DNA from 2 places in the Undibacterium sp. 14-3-2 genome. Region 1 is predicted to be linked to the other one. Evidence: riboswitches for the same ligand, from Rfam matches in the RefSeq annotation. Region 1 holds a riboswitch; the other holds the start of a gene.
What was found. A riboswitch is a leader RNA that binds a small molecule or an ion and turns the genes downstream of it on or off. The one in region 1 is predicted to bind thiamine pyrophosphate.
Positions count from the first base shown of each region.

Region 2: linked by a shared signal. The riboswitch ahead of thiC (phosphomethylpyrimidine synthase ThiC) and the one ahead of Undi14_RS11115 (TonB-dependent siderophore receptor) in region 1 are both predicted to bind thiamine pyrophosphate.

Region 1 is NZ_JAENGS010000004.1:229,806-240,462, reverse strand. Features, by position in the region: gene Undi14_RS11120 (methyl-accepting chemotaxis protein) at 1-1,636, opposite strand, end outside; gene Undi14_RS11115 (TonB-dependent siderophore receptor) at 2,296-4,431, opposite strand; TPP riboswitch at 4,490-4,587, opposite strand; gene rarD (EamA family transporter RarD) at 4,715-5,599, opposite strand; gene Undi14_RS11105 (cobalamin-binding protein) at 5,770-6,657, opposite strand; gene panC (pantoate--beta-alanine ligase) at 6,657-7,496, opposite strand; gene Undi14_RS11095 (ScpA family protein) at 7,531-8,307, opposite strand; gene Undi14_RS11090 (DUF3460 family protein) at 8,407-8,616, opposite strand; gene Undi14_RS11085 (TIGR00730 family Rossman fold protein) at 8,764-9,345, opposite strand; gene Undi14_RS11080 (TetR/AcrR family transcriptional regulator) at 9,342-10,013, opposite strand; gene Undi14_RS11075 (RDD family protein) at 10,079-10,591, opposite strand; gene Undi14_RS11070 (DUF3106 domain-containing protein) at 10,595-10,657, opposite strand, start outside.
Region 2 is NZ_JAENGS010000002.1:719,748-730,404, reverse strand. Features, by position in the region: gene Undi14_RS07735 (DUF2147 domain-containing protein) at 1-250, opposite strand, end outside; gene Undi14_RS07730 (valine--tRNA ligase) at 420-3,245, opposite strand; gene Undi14_RS07725 (diguanylate cyclase) at 3,575-5,647, shown strand; TPP riboswitch at 5,814-5,917, shown strand; gene thiC (phosphomethylpyrimidine synthase ThiC) at 6,003-7,916, shown strand; gene thiS (sulfur carrier protein ThiS) at 7,929-8,129, shown strand; gene Undi14_RS07710 (thiazole synthase) at 8,193-9,002, shown strand; gene Undi14_RS07705 (hydroxymethylpyrimidine/phosphomethylpyrimidine kinase) at 9,002-9,790, shown strand; gene thiE (thiamine phosphate synthase) at 9,797-10,420, shown strand.

The DNA of each region.
Region 1 (10,657 bases):
CGATCCGTGGCGATGCTTTTAATGGTGTCGTATGTGTCGCACGTGTGGTGTGCGACGATGACGCGCTGATCGTTGTTTGTGACGCATCCAGCTTGAACATGCTGACCACGTTCGCCAGATTTCTGGCCTGGTCTTGCATCGCGGCCGAAGCCGCAGCGGCTTGTTCTACCAACGCTGCATTTTGTTGCGTGACCTGATCCATCTGGATGATGGCCTGGTTCACTTGTTCTATGCCAGATTGCTGTTCATGGCTGGCCGCTGTGATTTCGCTCATGACATCGGTGATGCGATTGACGCCGGTGACAATTTCCTGCAACGCGAGGCCCGCTTCACCTACTTGTTGCGAACCCAGCCCTACCTTTTCAACCGAATCATCAATCAGTGTTTTGATTTCTTTCGCTGCTGCGGCTGAGCGTTGTGCCAGATTGCGGACTTCTGACGCGACTACTGCAAATCCGCGTCCCTGTTCACCGGCGCGCGCTGCTTCCACTGCCGCATTCAGAGCGAGAATATTGGTCTGAAAAGCGATGCCATCAATCACACTGATGATGTCGACAATTTTCTTCGAGGAGCTGTTAATGGCTTCCATGGTGTTGACGACCGTTGTGCCCGCCACGGAACCCTTGGCAGCCACATCGGCGGTGGACAATACCAACTGATTAGCCTGGCGAGCATTTTCCGCATTTTGTTTGACGGTCGATGTCAGCTCTTCCATGGAAGCTGCTGTTTCTTCGAGTGAGCCAGCCTGTTCTTCGGTGCGCGCAGATAAATCCAGATTGCCTGAGGCAATTTCGCTGGAGGCGGTTGCGATCATATCGGTGCTCTGACGCACTTCGCCAACCACTTTGGCGAGACTCTGGCGCATGCTCTTCATCGCGAACAGCAGGCTGTCCTGATCATTTTCACGGGTGTGGACATCAATCGTCAGATCGCCGGCGGCAATGCCTTTAGCGATGTCGGCCGCATATTCCGGTTCGCCGCCGATAGCGCGCTCAATATTGCGTGCCACGATCACGATGATCGCGCTCAATACGATGCCGATACCTGCCAGCAAAAAGATGGCATTCCACAGATCTTTGATGAAGGCATCCGTCAGGTCGTCGAGGTATAAGCCGGTGATGAAGGTCCAGTCCCACGGCTTGTATGTCAAAAGATAAGCGCCCTTGGGAAATACCTGTTTAGGATCCGCATTGCCCGGTTTGGTCCAGACATACTCTATCCAGCCTTCACCTGCACCTTTGGCAATGGTTGCGACATTGCGATAGAAAAACTGGCCGCCCGGGTCTTTGAAGTCACTGACATCTTTGCCGATGAGTTCGGCTTTGATCGGATGCATCACCACAGTCGGGTGAGAGTTGATCACGGTATAGTAGCCATCCTTGCCGTAGCGCATGGCCTTGAGGCGCGCCAGCGCTTGTTTCTGGGCTTCTTCCAGCGGCATCGCGCCAGAACTGACCAGCGCCGCGTACTCTTTCACTGTTGACATACCGACGTCCGTCGCAAAGCGCAATGCAATCTGTCGCTCTTCAAAGCGTTGTGCTTTATTTTGCAATACATTCACCGTGCTGATACCGAGCAGGCAAAGCCAACTGATGATGAGTGGTAAATAAAGTTTGCTGCGAAAGCTGAGTTTCATGTCTCTTCCTGTCTTGTTAAAGAAAATTTTTTTCTTAAGGGGGGTTATACAAATGCGGCATATTTTTTGTGATATGAGGCAGGGGTAAAAAACACCTCATCGTTCACGGTTTGCGGTCACTGGCTGATTCAGATTAATTCAGCCCGGCCGGACGCTGGCAGATAAAGATCGGGTAACTTTATCGAAACCGATTTAGGCAATCAAAGCGATCAATTCTATATAAAACACTATGTTAATATAGAAACGTTGATTTATATCAATATTGCGGCAATAACAACAAAATCCAGTTAATTCCGATCTTTTGCTTGATCTGCTGGCATGGTGTGTTGAAACACGTTTGTTTTTTGATTGATACCTCTCGCTCTTCAGCATTCTGCTCTGCTTTGGATTTGTAAAACGTGTTCCGGGTTCGTGTTTTTTGGTAAAAGTAGGGAGTATGTTGAATTTTTGCTTAAATCTCGTTGAATTTATTGGGGGTTAGAAAATACTCCCCCCAGTATATTTTTCGTTAAATTGACCTGCTGCCATCAAATAGTAGTCAGACTGACTATCAAACTGGTAATCAATCCAGCAATAAAAAAACGACGATCGCCGTGGCGTATCGTCGTTTTTTATTGAGATGAAGGCGCCGTTTCAGCGCAGATCAGCTTGCCGTGACATCAGAAATCAAACTGTGCAGACAGTTTGTAAATCCTTGAGGCGCCAGGCAGCAAGTAGCCACCGAGGGATTGCGTGACATCGCGCCAGTAGAATTTATCGAATGCATTGTCGATATTAAAGCGCAAGGTCGTCGCGGTGCCGGCGATGTTGGTCACATAACGTGCGCCCAGATTCACGACCTGATAGCCGGGCACAATCACCGCGTTATCTGGCGAATAGGCTTTATTGCCGGAATACTGCCAGCTCGCATTCAGATTCAGTCCTTTGACTTGTGCAACGGCGTAGTCGGCATAGATGCTGGATTTCAGCTTAGGTACGTTTAACACGCGTTTGCCATCGAGCGCGGCATTTCCCGTGTCTTGCTGTTTCGCTTCGAGTGCGGTGATGCTGGCACCAAGATACAGTTGCGAACTCAGCTTGCCCTGCGCTGACAGTTCCAGCCCGGTATGTTGTGCTTCGCCATTCTGTACATAAACGTTGGCGCTGTTCGTGTATTCGAGTGGTTTCTGAATGCGGAAGACGGCCGCGGTCAGGCTCAGATCACGGCTCAGATCGCTCTTGATACCGAACTCCAGTTGTTTCGAGCGTGCCGGATTCAGCATGACATTCTGATTGCTGGTGCCGAAAGGGGCGATGCCGCCATGTTCCAGCCCTTGCGCAAACGAGCCGTACAAAGACATGGATTGCACAGGTTGATAGAGCAGTGCTGCATTCGACACCCAGGCATTGCGGTCATAGCCGGGATTATTGAGCTGGGTGCGCTCTATATGCAGATGGCGCACGCCGACATGCAGTTTCCAGGCCTCGCTGAGGCTGATGATGTCTTGCGCAAATACCGACCATTCTTTATCGGTGCGACGTAAGCTGGCCGCACCCGGCTGATTTGGCGATGGTGCGACGGCAACCGGGTTATACAGATTGCTGGTACCAGCGTAATCGTAAATGTAATCGCCAAAATAATCTTTGCGGCGGGAAGTGGATAAGCCTGCTGCAAACGTATGGGCAAATACGAAGGTGTTAAATTTACCGCTGAGCAGCGCCTGGGTGCCGGTCATCGATTTCGACTCATTCAGGCTGCGATAGTCATACACGTCGTAATCGCCATTTGCGCAATAGCCCGGGGCCAGATTGGCAGAACTGCAGCCATACGGAAACGCAGTGTAATCGTCGCGTTTGAATTCATGCTGATTCGCGGCAAAGCTGGCGTTCCAGTCAGCGTTGATTTTGTATTCAAAACGCACGCCCACATTGGTGTTGCGGGTATCGACCGGTTTCGCCCAAGGCTGTTGATTCAGCATCATATCGGCGCTGATGTTACGTGGCAGATCGGTGCCATTCGTGAGCTGGAAGCCCGGCACCGAGAGCTGCGATTTGTGCTGGTAATCGAGATCGAGTTGCAACAAAGCCTGCGACGACAAATGCCAGTCGAATGCGCCGGAAATAAACTGGCGCTCACCATTCGCCCCTTTGACATACGAGCGCAGGCGTTCGCCTGCGGCATTGATGCGATAACCGAATTGGTGGTCGGCGCTCATGCCGCCCAGATCGGCACTGCCATACAGCGTGCCGCGTTCTGAAATTTCAGTGGTGATGCTGCGCAGCGCGGAAGCAGTCGGGCGCTTGGTCACATAATTCAGTATGCCGCCCGGTGTCGCGAAACCAGATTGGAAACCTGAAATACCTTTGAGGATTTCAACGCGTTCTTTATTTTCCAGCGGAATCGAGGCATCACCCGGAATCGCAAAACCATCTTTGCGATAGCTGCTGGAATTATCCAGCGCAAAACCGCGAATCGAGAATTGCTCGGCATAGCCGATCGCGTTATAGGCGTCATTCACGCTGGCATCGAATTTCATCGCATCGGTGGTCTGGCGTATACGCAAATCCTGCATTTGCAGCGTTGTCCATGCGGTGACCGAAAACGGTGTCTCGATCAGTGAGGTATCCAGAAAACCGGCGGCTTTGGTGCGTTCGGCTTTGGCATCGCTGAGCCGGTTGCCGCTGACGATGACTTCAGGTAAATCTTTTTCAACGGATTGCGCGCGCGCCGCGTTCCATGCAAATGCCTGTGCGACAGCAATGGCGATCAACGATAAACGGCGTGGATGAAGAAGATGTGCAGATGGGTTTTTCATGTTGTACTCTCGGTTGCGGTGAAGTACAGCGCGGGAGTACACAAAAGGACGTGGCAGAGGCATGAACTTTGCGCTTCCCTTCGCTGGCATTATCCAGATCAGGTATAAGGGACTCTCTCACCCGGAAAAACATTTCCAGGACCCCTAGCGAAGGCGCCACTTTAACATGAATCGTTTAGCTCAATAAAAAAAAGCACACCAGGTGTGCTTTTTTGCCTCAAATATACTGGGGGGAGTATCTTAAAACCCCCAGCAAATACGCTGAGATTTGGTGCAAACAGGCTCATACTCCCTGTTTTTTAGCTGCGAAGCTGATCCACATGCCTTCCAGCGAATACACCAGCAGCGCCGCCCAGATCGCGATAAAGCCGAGCAATTTATGCTGATCAAACGCTTCGTGAAACACCCAGATGCCGAGTAAAAGTTGCACGCTGGGCGCGATGTATTGCAGTAAGCCGAGTGTCGTCATCGGAATCCGGCGCGCACCGGCGGCAAACAGTAACAGCGGTATCGCCGTGATCGGGCCGCTGAGCGCGAGCAATATCTGCATGTGGCTGTCTTGTACAAGAAACGCATTTTGCCCATGCAAAGTCAGCCACGCCAGATAAGCGAAAGCGAACGGAAACAGCAGTATCGTTTCCAGCGACAAGCCTTCCAGCGCGCCCAGTGACGACGTTTTACGCAACAGACCATAAGTGCCGAAGGTGATGGCCAGCGCTAAGGCCACCCAGGGCAGATGGCCGGTTTGCCAGGTCAGCCAGGCGACACCAAGCGCAGCAAAGGCGACGGCCAGCCATTGACCCGGACGCAGCCTTTCCCGCAACACCGCCGAGCCGATCAGAATATTCACCAGCGGTGTAATGAAATAACCCAGACTCGCATCGACGACATGACCATCGTTGACGGCCCAGATGTAGATAAACCAGTTGCTGGATAAGAGCAGGGCGCTGAACGTAAAACCGGCAATCACTTTCGGCTGGCGACGGACAGCGCTCAGCCATGACCATTGATGACGCCAGGCGAGCACGCCCGCTAAAAACAGCAGCGACCATAACATACGATGGATCAGTATTTCTAAGGAGGGAACGCTTTGCAGTGCTTTGAAATACAGTGGAAACAGACCCCAGACGATGTAAGCGGAGCCTGCCAGGAAGATGCCTTTACGCATGAATCATATCCAGAAAAAAGCCGCACAGCGGCTGAGGCATGAATTATCCTCGTAAAGACAGAATCATGCTTGATGGGTAACTATTTGTTGCGTTGAATGGGGCGGACAGTGGGCTGATCGTGGGCTGATCGTGGGCCGAGAGTGGTGATGACTCGGGGGCGTCCGTCCGATTACTTTTCTCTGGCCGCAGCAATTTGCTTGCAGAGTGCTTCGGTGCCATCGAGTATCCGTGGCCCGGCGCGGTTCAGCCAATCGCCATTCACCGCGTACAGATGATTTTTCTTTGCCGCAGTCAGCACAGAAAACTGCCGCCACTCATTCAGGCTATCGGTGTTGCTGCCACCGGTGATGATCGCATCCGGGTTTGCTGCCAGCAAGGCTTCCACAGACACGGTGGGGCTGATTTCTTTCAGTGCACCAAAGACGTTTTTGCCGCCACATAAGCGGATTGCTGCCGAGACCATGTGTGTATCATTCAGCGTCATCAGCGGCTTGCGATTGACTTGATAAAAGACACTGATGGGTTTGTCGCGTGCGCTCTGATATTGTTGCTGAAGGTTGGCGAGCCGCAAACGGAATTGCTCCGCGGCCGCTTTGCCTGCAGCTGGCGTGCCAGCCAGTATCGCCAGACGTTCAAGCGAGGTGGCTACCATCTCATAATCGCGCGGCTCACTCTCAAAAACGGTGATGTGATTGTCGCGTAATTTGTTAACCAGCAATTTGCCGCTACCTGTGCCCCACACCACTACGAGGTCAGGTTTTAAGGCCAGCAATTTTTCCAGATCTAAGGCAAAGACATTGCCGACCGACGGCAAGGCCTTTGCAGCTGCGGGAAAATCGCTGTAATCACTGACCGCAACGATACTTTTTGCCGCGCCAGCTGCAAATAATAATTCCGTCGCATGCGGGGCCAGGCTGATAATTCTTTGTGCTGGCTTGTCGAGTGTAATCGTACGCTGCGCATCGTCTTTGACACTGACCGCTGCCACACCGCTGGCGCTGACCAGCAGTGTGGGCAGTATGCAGATGGAGCTAACCAACATGCGCAGCGACGTCATCAGATTTCCAGATTGTCGATCAGACGGGTATTGCCGAGCTTCGCGGCTGCCAACACTACCAGCGGCGCGCCCTGCGCGATATCGCCAGCAGACGGCGGTTGCAGGTCGGCACGTTTGCGGATCGCAATGTAATCCGGTTTCCAGTGACGATTTGCGAGGCTGGCCATGGCTTTGCGTTCGAGTTCAAACATATCCAGATGACCGCCACGGACTTCTTCTGCAACCTGATTCAATGCCTGATACAGCGCCGGTGCTTCGGCCCGTTCTTCGGCAGACAGATACATATTGCGTGACGATAAGGCGAGGCCGTCTTCGGCACGGAAAGTGTCGGCGGCGATGATTTCGGTCGGCAAGGCAAATTGCTTGCTCATATTTCTGACGATCATCAGCTGTTGATAATCTTTCTTACCGAATACGGCAACGCGTGGTTGTACGCAAGAGAATAATTTCAACACCACTGTGGTCACGCCAGTGAAAAAGCCGGGGCGGAATTCGCCTTCGAGAATATTGCCGAGATCGTCTGGCGGACGGACGCGGAATTCCTGCGGCTCCGGATACAGATCTTTTTCTGTCGGCGCGAACAAAATATAGACGCCTTCTTTTTCCAGCTTTTCTACGTCAGCCTGGAAAGTACGCGGATATTTGTCGAAATCTTCGTTCGGTCCGAATTGCAGGCGATTGACAAAAATCGAGGCGACCACCGGGTCACCATGCTTTTTTGCGAGACGCATCAGCGACAAATGGCCTTCGTGCAGATTGCCCATGGTTGGCACGAATGCTGTGCGTAACTGACCGCTCAGATGGTCGCGTAATTCTTCAATGGATGAAATGATTTTCATAATGAATGTGTGATGTTTCGGTTATCAATGATACTCAGACTGGCGAATAGGCGAGTCTGACGTAGATGGGCGCGAAGGCTTCGGCCTGCGTGATTTCTATCAGCGTTTCTTTCGCCAGTTCGAGCAAGGCGACAAAATTCACGACCAGTACCGGCGCGCCGCGGGAAGGATCGAATAATTCGGAGAATTCGACAAATTTAGTCGATTGCAGCTTACGTAAAATACCGGACATGTGTTCGCGTACCGATAATTCTTCGCGGCTGATTTTGTGATGCGCCACCAGTGTTGCCCGCTTCATGATGTCGGCCCAGGCGGCTTGTATATCGGCGATTTCCACGTGCGGCCAGTGCAGTACCGTGTTTTGCTCGACGAACACCTGCGCATGCAAAAAATCACGGCCTAATTGCGGTATCGCATTTAAATCGTAAGCAGCCAGTTTCATTTGCTCATATTCGAGCAGGCGTCGTACCAACTCCGCGCGCGGATCTTCGGCCTCGTCTTCGGCATTGCTTTTGGTGGATGGCAGCAACATGCGCGATTTAATCTCGATCAGCATGGCGGCCATCAGCAGATATTCTGCGGCAAGCTCCAGATTATGTTCGCGAATCTGATCGACATACTTCAGATATTGCAAGGTCACTTGCGCCATCGGAATGTCGAGAATATTGAAATTCTGTTTGCGGATCAGATACAGCAATAAATCCAGCGGCCCTTCGAATGCCTCCAGAAAAACTTCCAGCGCATCTGGCGGAATGTATAAATCATTCGGCAGCTTGAACAGTGGCTCACCGTACAGTCGCGCAAACGCCATGCCGTCAACGACATCGGGCGTGCTATCAACGGCACCGACCAGAGGTAACTCTGACGAGGGAAGTTCAGAAGTAGTCACAAGCAGGGCGCTCTGACAGGATCAGCCTTTGTTTTGGTAAACGTAAGCTTGTTGAGGCACGCGGGATTCCAGATTGTTTTTTTGCGTTTCCAGATCAACTGGAGCTTTGTCCCATAACAGCGCGCGACCGTCACGCTGGCTTTGCTCCAGCTTAGGATTCGCAGTTTTTAAACTTTTGAGAAAGCCAGTTGCTTCGGATTCGTACAGAGAAAATTGCTTGGAGAATTTCATAGTATTGAAATAAACACGTAAAGAACGGATGAAGCGGCATTTTACTCTGTATTTCCGGGAAAACCGCATTCGTCCAGATATGGATGGAAAAGTATTCGCAGGCACTGACGCTTCCCAGCGACGCGTCTGTGGAAGAGTACTGGCAGATTACAGGTCTGGTTTATCTACCCATTTACGCACGTGTACAGGTTGATAGGTCGCGAAGTGCTGTAATAACTCTGCCGGATTACTACTGGAGTAGAGTAGTTCCAGATGCGCTGAGCGCAAGAAGCCTTGTTGCAGGGTATTTCTCAGAAAGTGCAACAGACCGTCGTAAAAGCCTTCGACATTCAGTAAGCCTATCGGTTTGTCATGAAAACCCAGTTGTGCCCAGGTCATGACCTCGAATAATTCTTCGAGTGTGCCTATGCCGCCTGGCATAGCGATAAAACCATCGGATAATTCCGCCATCATAGCTTTGCGCTCATGCATATTTTTGACGATATGCAGCTCGCTCAGGCCGCGATGACCGACTTCTTTATCCATCAGGGCTTTGGGGATAATGCCGGTGACGTTTCCGCCAAGTCGCATGACTTCGTCGGCAATGATACCCATCAGGCCAACGTTGCCGCCGCCATAGACCAGCCCCAACTGTTGTTCGACCAGATTTGCTGCCAGTTGTCTGGCACCTGCGGCATAGGCGGGCAGGATTCCTGCCGCTGAGCCGCAATAAACGCAGATTGCTTTCATGAATGATTCATTTTTTGCAGGTAGTTCTGCGACATTTTTTCAAACACTTGTTTGGTTTCGCCGCGTAAATACGGGCTGATCAGTACGATGACCTGATAGCAGCCGCGCGCCAGTGATTCCGACATGGTTTGCAGCTCTGAATATTTACGCGGATTACGCACATATTCATACGACAGCCAGTAAGTGGCGACTACCACCATGTTGGTTGCGAGTGCATCTATATCCATATCGGTTGCTTCGAATTCACCGTCGGCACGCAAGTCGTGACAGAGATCGGTGGCGACTTTGATTTTATGCGACAGGATTTCTTTGAAGTTGAGTTCCAGCTTACGGTTGCGAGACAGTAAATCACTCAGATCGCGATAGAAAAAGCGATAGCGCCATACCAGTTCAAAAGTCAGATGCAGATAGGTCCAGATATCCTGGATATTTGCTTTTCTACCCTGCGGAAAGGCGAGCTTTTTATTAATTTCCGCCTCAAACTGGGTAAAAATGGAGTTGACGATATCGTCTTTATTGCGGAAATGGTAATACAGATTGCCGGGCGAAATATTCATTTCTTCGGCAATCACCGTTGTTGTGATGTTTGGCTCACCAAATTCATTAAACAAGCGGAGGGAAAGTTCGAGGATGCGTTCCCGGGTGCGGCGAGGAGCTTTGTGTTGCATGTGATTCTTCTCGAAAAATTATTTCATTAGAATAACATCGTTCTGTTCAACAGCAAAACCTCTCGCTACATTGTGGCAATTTTCTCGTTCTCAGAAGAAACGTGAAATAAGCGTGTTTTAGCGAGCTTATCGTGTAAAAATTGACCATGTTCGTCGAGACGTGATGTCATCGCCCAGCCTGTGATGCCGATACCGAGAACGATTACCATCGGCCACTCTTTAAGTCCGAGCTGATAATTGATGGCCATTGCTGGAATAAACCACATCCAGGCAAGGCAATAGCGGACGATCGCCTTCACCAACGGAAGTTTTTTGCCGTCGGTATCTGCCACGCGGATGCGCCAGGTTTGCATCGCAAGCGTTTGTCCGCTACGGGTCCAGCAAAACACAAAATAAATACCGATGACGATAAACAGCCAAACCTGCCGTAAATGTCGCAAGGTCAGTGCGTGCTTGCTTTGCGTGATGACATCAAACAAAAAACCGGCAACAAAGACGATGCCGAATAAGAGCAAGGCCTCATAGACCATGCAAATTAAACGGCGACGTAAAGTGGGTGTGGCTAAAACGCTGTTCACAGATTATTTCGATACGGCTTGGGATGCAGAACCCGCTGCCGGAGCGACGGCAGGTTCACTGACGGC
Region 2 (10,657 bases), on a different contig from region 1:
TAATCGGCTGATCTTTATTTGTGCCTTCGCATTTGTCGCATTTAGGATTTTTATCTGCATCGGCTTCGAGAAACAATTTTTCGATTTTTCCTTGCAGTTCACCACCGGTTTCAGTGATGCGGATCAGCGCTTTCGGTTTTCCGGTTTTATCGTCGATATTTTTCCAGAGACCGACAGCGGCTTCTTCTGCATGTGCGAAAGAGGAAAACAAGAGGGAAAGAAATGTAGCCAGAAGTGCAGTTTTTTTCATAGTCTCACCAAATAAGTTTATTTTTTTTTGCGGTTTTCATCTGTAGTTACGTACATGAAAACCGCTTTCCTGAGCGCTGATTGTACGTGGCGAAACTTGGGCCACGCACAATATTTTTAGAGCAACTACTTTAATTTAACTCACTGCCTTACTGACTAAGCACGCTGTTTCAAGCTGCTGGCAATTTACCGAATTGCTCGCGCAGTTTGACCAGTGTGGCAGAGAAATTCGCCATTCTTTCTTTCTCTTGTGCGACCACCGCAGCTGGCGCACGCGCGACAAAACTTTCATTGCCGAGCTTGGCTTCTGCTTTGCCGATTTCTGTTTCAAGACGCGTGATTTCTTTACTCAGACGCTCGCGTTCGGCAGCAACGTCGATCTCGACTTTCAGCATCAGTTTTGATTCGCCAACGATAGAGACTGGCGCCGGTGATTCAGGCAAGGCGTCCAGCACCTGCACTTCAGACAGCTTGGCTAACGCCTGCAGATAGGGTGCAAATGATTGCAGACGCGCCTTCTCTTCTGCATTCGCTGCCTGCAACAACAGAGGCACGCGTAGTGCTGGCGACAATTGCATTTCACCGCGCAGATTGCGGCAAGCGTCAGTCATGGCTTTCAGCGCATGCATCCAGGCTTCGGCTGTCTCATTGATATTCTCTGCCACGGCAAGTGGATATGGCTGCACCATGATGGAGTCGCCTGCTGGATTCAAGGTCTTGCCAGCCAGTGGTGCAACGGTTTGCCATAGTGCTTCGGTAACGAAAGGAATCACAGGGTGCGCCAGACGCAGCGTGGCTTCCAATACGCGCAGCAACGTGCGGCGGGTGGCGCGTTGTTGTGCTTCCGTGCCTTGCTGTACCTGTACTTTGGAGACTTCCAAGTACCAGTCACAGTATTCATCCCAGACGAATTTGTAAATGGCAGAAGCGATATTATCGAAGCGGTAGTCGGCAAAACCTTTTTCGACTTCTGCTTCAGCGCGTTGTAGCGTCGAGATGATCCATTTGTCGGCTTGCGAATAATCGAGATCGGCATCGGTCACGTCTGCGCCGAAACCGCAATCTTTACCTTCCGTATTCATCAGTACGAAGCGAGTTGCATTCCACAGCTTGTTGCAGAAATTGCGATAGCCTTCGCAGCGCCCCAGATCGAAGTTGATATTGCGACCGAGTGAAGCGTAGCTCGCCATCGTGAAGCGCAATGCATCTGTGCCGTACGCCGGAATGCCATCGGCAAATTCTTTGCGGGTTGCTTTTTCAATTGCCGTTGCCTGTTTAGGATTCATCAGGCCAACCGTGCGTTTGGCGACCAGATCATCGACTTTGATGCCATCGATCAGATCAATCGGATCGAGTGTGTTGCCTTTCGATTTGGACATTTTCTGACCGCTGGAATCGCGCACCAGACCATGCACGTACACGGTGTTGAACGGTACCTTGCCAGTGAAGTGCGTGGTCATCATGACCATGCGTGCCACCCAGAAGAAAATAATATCGAAGCCAGTCACTAACACCGACGAAGGCAGGAAGTGTTTGATGTCCGGTGTTTCTTCCGGCCAGCCCATCGTTGAGAACGGTACCAGTGCAGAAGAGAACCAGGTATCGAGCACATCGTCATCGCGCTTCAGTGCACCGGCATAGCCAGCGGCGGCGGCTTTTGCTGTTGCCTCTGCTTCATTGCGGGCGACGAAAATTTCACCATTGTCGCCATACCATGCCGGAATCTGATGACCCCACCACAATTGACGCGAGATACACCAGTCCTGAATGTTATTGAGCCATTGGTTGTAGGTATTGGTCCAGTTTTCGGGCACGAATTTGATTTCGCCGGAAGCGACTTTTTCGAGCGCGACTTCAGCGATCGATTTGCCAGGGAAATGCGTACCCTCGGGCGCAGGTTTGCTCATCGCCATGAACCACTGATCGGTCAGCATCGGTTCAATCACCACATTCGTACGGTCACCACGTGGCACCATCAGTTTGTGTGGCTTAACGGATTCGAGTAAGCCTTGTGCATCCAGATCAGCCACGATTTGTTTGCGGGCCACAAATCTATCCATGCCCTGATACACCGCCGGCGCGTTTTCATTGATCTTTGCATCCAGTGTCAGGATGCTGATTTTGTCGAGATTGTGACGTTGACCAACGGCGTAATCGTTGAAGTCATGCGCTGGCGTGATCTTCACACAACCAGTACCGAATTCTTTATCGACATAACTGTCGGCAATCACTGGAATTTCACGGTCGGTCAGCGGCAGTTTTAACATCTTGCCGACCAGATGGAGATAGCGCTCGTCGGTAGGATCAACCGCCACGGCAACGTCACCTAACAAGGTTTCAGGGCGTGTCGTCGCCACTGTCAGATGACCGGAACCATCCGCAAACGGATAGCGGATATGCCACATCGAGCCATCTTCTTCTTCCGACACCACTTCCAGATCCGAGACTGCAGTGCCGAGCACCGGGTCCCAGTTCACCAGGCGTTTGCCGCGATAGATCAGACCTTGCTCGACCAGACGCACGAATACTTCGGTGACCGATTTCGAGCGTTCCGCATCCATCGTGAAATATTCACGATCCCAATCGGCGGACGCGCCCATGCGACGCATCTGGCCGGTGATCGTGGAGCCGGATTTTTCTTTCCATTCCCAGACTTTTTCGAGGAATTTTTCACGGCCAAGATCATGGCGTGAAATTTTTTGCGCATCGAGCTGACGCTCCACGACGATTTGTGTCGCGATACCGGCGTGATCGGTGCCGGGTATCCAAGCAGTGTTGTAACCGCGCATACGATAGTAACGCGTCAGACCATCCATGATGGTCTGGTTAAATGCGTGCCCCATATGCAGCGTGCCGGTCACGTTCGGCGGCGGCAACTGGATAGAAAATGAGGGTTTGCCATCGTCCATGCTGGCCGCGAAATAACCGCGATTCTCCCACTCGGAGCGCCATTGTTGTTCGATTTCTGCGGGTTCGAAAGACTTCGCTAATTCCATGATTGTCAGTTAGTAGTGTGCTAAACCATTGATTATAAATGACAGAAGGCGAGCTGACTCCCTAATCGCTTGTCTTTTGATGGGAGGCGTACGTATATTCGCCTCAGTAGCGTCATTACACTTTGTTTTTTTATTTTCAACTTCCTTCGTCACCCGGTCTGAATGGGACATCTGTACAGTAGCCGGGGAAGAGGGCGCAACTGAAACCGCATTGCTTTGCTTATTTTTTTTGCAGAACAGCAGTTTTTTATCGCAAAAAATATTTCTCGTTGATATAGTGGGGTGATATTAAATTTTTCATCGACGCTTCCTTTATTAATTACAAATTAATGGCAAAACTTAAGACATCAACAACTGCGCGCATATGTCTTTACGCCTTGTTTTGTCTGGCGATTTGTTCAGGTCTTGTGCGAGCAGATGAAAAATCCGACACGGAGCAACTCGTCAGCATACGTAAACTTGCGGACAGTGATAACAACGAAGCATTGAAACGCCTCGAATTGTTCCTTGAGAAGCAAACGTCAGGCACTAGTGCAAAAGTTAGATTGGCAACACTGAATACTCTGGTGACTTTGTACTTTGACGCTGGTCGTCAAAATTCGGCGAAAACGACACTCGTTGAATTTAAAGCTTTGGCTGATAAAACACGTGACCTTGATGCTCAGGCGATTACGAAGATTTTGGACACCGGACAGTTGTTAGATGCGGGTCGGCCTGATGATGCGCTAAAGGAGTTGCAGAAAATTGGCACCAGTTTACATCCGCATGCAAATCCTGACGTGCGGATGCGCTTACAAACATCCTTCGCGCGTACCTATTTTGCGATTGGTAATTTTTCCGGTGCACTCGAACATGCTCTTGATGCTTTGCGACAGACAGATCAGCTCCCCGATCGCAGAGTTGAGAATCGTATGATGCAGTTATACGAAATAGCCCGCCTGTACGCAGAGATGAAGGATCCGGAGAAAGCCTTGTCGACAGTTAACGATGCGCTTCTCTTATATCCGCTGGCGAATTCCCCCAAAGTATTATCCTTACTCACTCTGTGCCAAGGGGTCGCATATACTTTTCTGAAGCGACAAGCTGAAGCGATAGATGCTTATCAGCGATCTCTGAAACTGGCTGGTGAGGTGCATATGCCTCTGGTTCAGGTAAGAAACCTGGTAAATATCAGCGACCATTATTTGATTTTAAATGAGTATGCAGAAGCTGAAGCTTACGCCAGACAAGCACTTGAGAAAGCGGAGTTGTTGCAAGATAAAAAATCGATGGGTATTGCTAAAGCTAATCTGGGCTTTGCTCTGGCGGGACAGGGAAAAATCTCACAAGGTGTTGTTCTGATCAATGCCGTCATTAACGCTTTGATTGATTCTGACCAGCAGACTGATGCGGAAGCAGTGATTGGTGAACTTGCCAACATGTATGAAAATGCTGGAATGTACAAAGAGGCTTTGCTTGCACTCAGACAGCAGCAAAGCTTCAGTAATGAATTATTCCGTTCGGATCGTTCGAAAACAGTCGCAGTTTTACAAGAACAGTTTAATGCAGAGCAGAGACAAAAACAGATAGAACTACTCGCCAAAGATAACGCGTTAAAAGATGCGGATATTCGCAATCATCGTTTGCAGCAAATCGTGACCTTACTGGGTGCGGTACTGACGGTGATGGCAGGTATTTTCATCTACTGGTTATACAGACGCGTGAAGCGTATCAATTTGCAACTGCAGGAGGCAAATTCTCAACTGGAATTTCATGCAGTACGAGATCCTTTAACGGGTTTGCATAATCGCCGCTCATTTTTAGACATGATGAAAGTGCGGTCCGGTCAGGGCACCGAGCGTCGTGATGTGAATCCAGAAAATCCCGATACGATAATTTTGCTCGATATTGACCATTTCAAACAAATCAATGACGGGCTTGGACATGCCGCAGGCGACGCTGTCCTGATGGAAGTCGCCCATCGCTTGCGAAGCGTTGTAAGAGATACCGATATGGTGTTGCGATGGGGCGGCGAAGAGTTTCTCGTTTTTGCCCCGAAATCGACGGCCGAACAAATTGCAGCACTGGTAACGCGTGTCTTACATGTTGTCGGTGCCGAGCCTATTCAAGCTGGTCATCAGCAGATACAGACGACGATGACTGCCGGTTTTATTTCATTACCATTTTCCGGTATTCCTGAAGAACAATTCGGTTGGGAAAAAGTGCTGCAGATCGCGGATATGGCCTTGTATCTCGGGAAGGCAAACGGGCGCAACCGGGCATACGGTATTTCATCACTATTGGCGCCCGCTGCGACGGCATTACCTGTTATTGAAACCGATCTCGCGGCGGCAGTTGCGGCCGGGATGGTTGAGTTGATTGAGGTGATGGGACCAGCGAAACTGGAGATGGCTCACTGTTAACAATCTGGCGCTATCAAACGTTATCAAACGATCGCAAAGGTGTCGGTGACCGGTATCCGTCGATACACGAAAGTACGTAATTTTTTTCTTCTGCACATAATTGCAGATATAATTCGGCCGCACTAACGGCGTTTCTATTTGAAATCTTAGGAACGTCATCAGTGGAAAAAAATGCTAGGGGTCCTGTCCGCACTTGTGCGATGACGGGTGAGAAATACCCTCGAACCTGATCTGGATAATGCCAGCGAAGGGAAGCTGCTAAAGACTGCCAACGTCGTTACCGCGACAACTGCGCACCTCTTTACAAACTCCTTTGCTGGCTCCATGCCTATATGCAAAGCGCAAAGGAGCCAAAATGAATGCCAACCCACAATTTCTGTCCGCCACCGCGACAGTTGATGAAGCCGCGATACAGCCGCTGCCGAATTCCCGCAAAATCTATGTACATGGCAGTCGCCCCGATATCCGCGTGCCTATGCGCGAAATCAGCCAGTCGGATACGCCCGCCATGTTCGGTTCCGAAAAAAACCCGCCGATTTATGTCTACGACACTTCCGGCCCTTACACCGACCCTGACGTCAAAATTGATATCCGCTCAGGCTTAGCTTCTGTGCGTGGCAACTGGATTGCAGAAAGAAACGATACCGAAGAACTGCCCGGCCCAACTTCCGAATATGGCATAGCGCGGCTGAATGATCCCAAACTGGCTGAACTGCGCTTCAACCTGAAACGCAAACCACGTCGCGCGCTGGCAGGAAAAAATGTGACGCAGATGCACTATGCGCGGCAAGGCATCATCACACCAGAAATGGAATACATCGCGATTCGCGAAAACCTGCAACGCAAAGCATATCTGGAGCAATTAAAAGCGTCCGGCCCTATGGGCAATAAGCTGGCTGAATTGATGGGACGCCAGCATCCGGGGCAGTCTTTCGGCGCATCGATTCCGAACGAAATTACGCCGGAATTCGTGCGCTCAGAAGTTGCACGCGGCCGCGCGATTATTCCGGCGAACATCAATCACCCTGAAGTCGAACCGATGATCATCGGTCGCAATTTTCTGGTGAAAATTAACGCGAATATCGGCAACTCTGCAGTGACTTCATCGATTGGTGAAGAAGTCGAAAAAATGACCTGGGCGATACGCTGGGGCGGCGACAATGTGATGGATCTCTCGACCGGAAAACACATCCATGAAACCCGCGAATGGATCATCCGCAATTCACCCGTTCCTATCGGTACCGTGCCGATTTATCAGGCTTTAGAAAAAGTGAATGGCAAGGCCGAAGATCTGACCTGGGAAATCTTTCGCGACACGTTGATTGAGCAAGCAGAGCAGGGTGTCGATTACTTCACGATCCACGCCGGTGTGCGTTTGCAATATGTGCCGCTGACGGCGAAGCGCATGACAGGCATCGTTTCGCGTGGCGGTTCCATCATGGCGAAATGGTGCCTCGCGCATCATAAAGAAAGCTTCCTGTACGAGCATTTTGAAGACATCTGCGAGATCATGAAAGCCTACGATGTGTCATTCAGTCTGGGTGACGGCTTGCGTCCGGGTTCGATTTACGACGCCAACGATGAAGCGCAACTCGGTGAATTGAAAACGCTGGGCGAATTGACGCAGATAGCATGGAAGCACGATGTACAGGTGATGATAGAAGGCCCGGGTCATGTGCCCATGCACCTGATCAAAGAAAACATGGATCTGCAACTCGAGCAGTGCCACGAAGCGCCGTTCTACACACTGGGGCCTTTGACGACCGACATCGCACCTGGTTACGACCACATCACGTCCGGCATTGGTGCGGCGCAAATCGGCTGGTATGGTACAGCCATGCTGTGTTACGTGACACCGAAAGAACATCTGGGTTTGCCGAATAAAGTCGACGTCAAAGACGGCATCATCACGTACAAAATCGCTGCGCATGCGGCTGATCTGGCGAAAGGTCATCCGGGTGCACAAATCCGCGATAACGCCTTGTCGAAAGCACGTTTTGAATTCCGCTGGGAAGATCAGTTCAACATCGGTCTTGACCCTGACAAAGCGCGCGAATTTCACGATGAAACTCTACCGAAAGATTCTGCCAAAGTCGCGCATTTCTGCTCGATGTGCGGGCCGCATTTCTGTTCGATGAAAATCACGCAGGAAGTGCGTGATTACGCAGCGAATCAGGGTATCAGCGAAATCGATGCGCTGAAAAAAGGCATGGAAGTGAAGGCGGTGGAATTCATTAAATCCGGCGCTGAAATTTATAAAAAACAGTAAGCGGTGACGATGATGGAAATTCAGTTAAATGGCGCGCCGCATCAGATCAGGTCTGCACAACTGCTGGCTGATTTAATTGCCGATCTGAGTCTGATGGACAAAGCGATTGCGGTGGCGGTGAACCGCAAGATTATTCCGCGCTCGTGTTGGGCAGAGCACGCATTGCAGGCGAATGACAAAGTCGATGTGGTGCGCGCCATTGGTGGCGGCTGATGGCTGAAAAATAACCCAGACAGTTCGCACCAGTTGACAGGAAAAACACAAAAGGATTTGAAGATGCAAACAGAAATAAATAAAGAAATCGACGCAGACAGCGGCCTGACGATTGCCGGTAAAACTTACCGTTCACGCTTGTTGGTTGGCAGCGGAAAATATAAAGATCTGGAGCAAACACGTCTGGCGACGGAAGCTGCGGGAGCGGAAATTATTACGGTTGCAATTCGTCGCGTGAACATCGGGCAAGACCCGAATGCGCCTAGCTTGCTGGATGCGGTGCCGCCATCCAAATACACAATCTTGCCGAATTCAGCCGGATGCTATAACGCAGCAGATGCGGTCTACACCTTGCAGCTCGGGCGCGAATTACTGGGCGGCCATAAGCTGTGCAAACTCGAAGTGTTGGGCGATGAAAAGACCTTGTTCCCGAATATGCCGGAAACTCTGAAAGCCGCGAAAACACTGGTGCAGGATGGCTTTGATGTGATGGTGTATTGCAGCGATGATCCGATACAGGCGCGTATGCTGGAAGACCTCGGCTGCGTTGCGGTGATGCCGCTGGCGTCACTCATCGGTTCCGGCATGGGCATACTGAATCCATGGAATCTGTCACTGATTATCGAACAGGCCAAAGTGCCAGTGCTGGTCGATGCCGGTGTTGGTACCGCGTCCGATGCAGCAATTGCGATGGAGCTGGGTTGCGATGGCGTGTTGATGAATACCGCGATTGCCGGTGCTAAAGACCCAGTCCGCATGGCGCGGGCAATGGGGTTGGCGGTTGCAGCGGGGCGCGAGGCGTTTCTGGCAGGACGTATGCCGCGCAAATTTGCAGCATCACCATCCTCACCGATGGCAGGGCGCATCGTCTGATGGCAGCGACGATCCCGCAGCGCCCATGTGTGCTGGTGTTTGCCGGACACGATCCCAGCGGTGGCGCGGGCATACAGGCGGATATCGAAGCGATCGCCGCGCAGGGCGCGCATGCCTTGCCGGTCATTACTGCATTAACCGTGCAAGACAATGATCATGTCTACGCGCTGGAGGCGGTGCCGCACACGCTGATAATTCAGCAAGCACAGTGCTTACTCGACAAAATAACGGTGACTGCGATAAAAGTCGGTATCGCTGGTAATGCAGAAAATGCACGTGCTATTGCTGCACTGATACAGCAGTTGCGGATAAAAAATCCGCGTCTGCCGGTGGTGGTCGATACCGTGCTGGGCAGCGGTCACGGTGATCGTTTATCGGCGGATGATGCGGTCGCTGCGATACAGCCTTTGCTGAAAGTCGCGACGTTGCTGACGCCGAATCTGCCGGAGTTGCAAAGGCTGGTGCCGCACGCTGCCCAACCTTCATCGCAGGTCACAATACTGATGCAAATGACGGCAGCCGATGTCCTGCTGAAAGGCGGGCATGCAGCGGGGGCGCTGGTCAGCAATTGCTGGTATGCACATACCGGGGATGAGCAGCGTTGGCAATGGCCACGCTTACCGGGAGAATTTCACGGCAGCGGTTGCACGCTGGCGTCTGCGATTGCCGCTCAGCTGGCGCTGGGGCATTCCATGCAACACGCTTTGCATCAGGCGCAAATCTACACACAACAAAGTCTGCAGCGTGCTTACGCAATCGCAGACGGGCAATTTATTCCGGGGAGATAAATTCAAATGACAAAGATACATACATTGCGTGGTTTATATATCGTGACCCCGGACTGGGACGATACAGCGCAGTTACTCGCTGTCACTGAACAGGTCTTGCTGGGCGGCGCGGCGCTTGTTCAGTATCGACACAAAACGGCAGACATGGAATTGCGGCGGCAACAGGCATCGGCTTTGCTGGCTTTGTGCCGACGCTTTGGAAAACCTTTTATCGTCAACGATCATCTGGATTTGTGTATGGAAATCGATGCCGATGGTTTGCATGTCGGCGGTACCGATATTTCCGTGGCTGAAGCGAGGGCGCAGATCGGTGCCGATAAAATTCTGGGAGCCTCGTGTTATGGCGATATACAACTGGCGCGCAGCGCGGTTGCAAGCGGTGCCAGTTACATTGCGTTTGGCGGATTTTATCCGTCACGGATCAAACAATATGCGGTCACTACGCCCGCAGATATTGTGAGCGACGCGGGCAAAGAATTCGATCTGCCGCGGGTGGTGATTGGCGGTATGACACTGCAAAACTGTCAGCCGCTGATTGCCAACGGGGCGGAAATGGTGGCGGTCATCAGCAGCGTGTATATGGCAGAAAATCCGCGTCAGGCCGCTGCCGATTTCTGTGGCTTGTTTTGAGCTAATTTTGGACATAAATATACTCCCGGGAGTATATTTTGAAGCCCTTTGTTTATGCCGAGATTAGCCTGGTTTTATCATTTTTCAGGGGGAGTATGCAGAATTTCCGATATTGTTAAGGTATTTTCTGCAAATTTTTTGCTGTAGTGTGGGGCGCTGGTAACGCGCAATCCTATGCGTTTTCCGGGCATGCTATTACACGCCGGTCTGCCGGATATTCTGCAGATCGACGCGGCA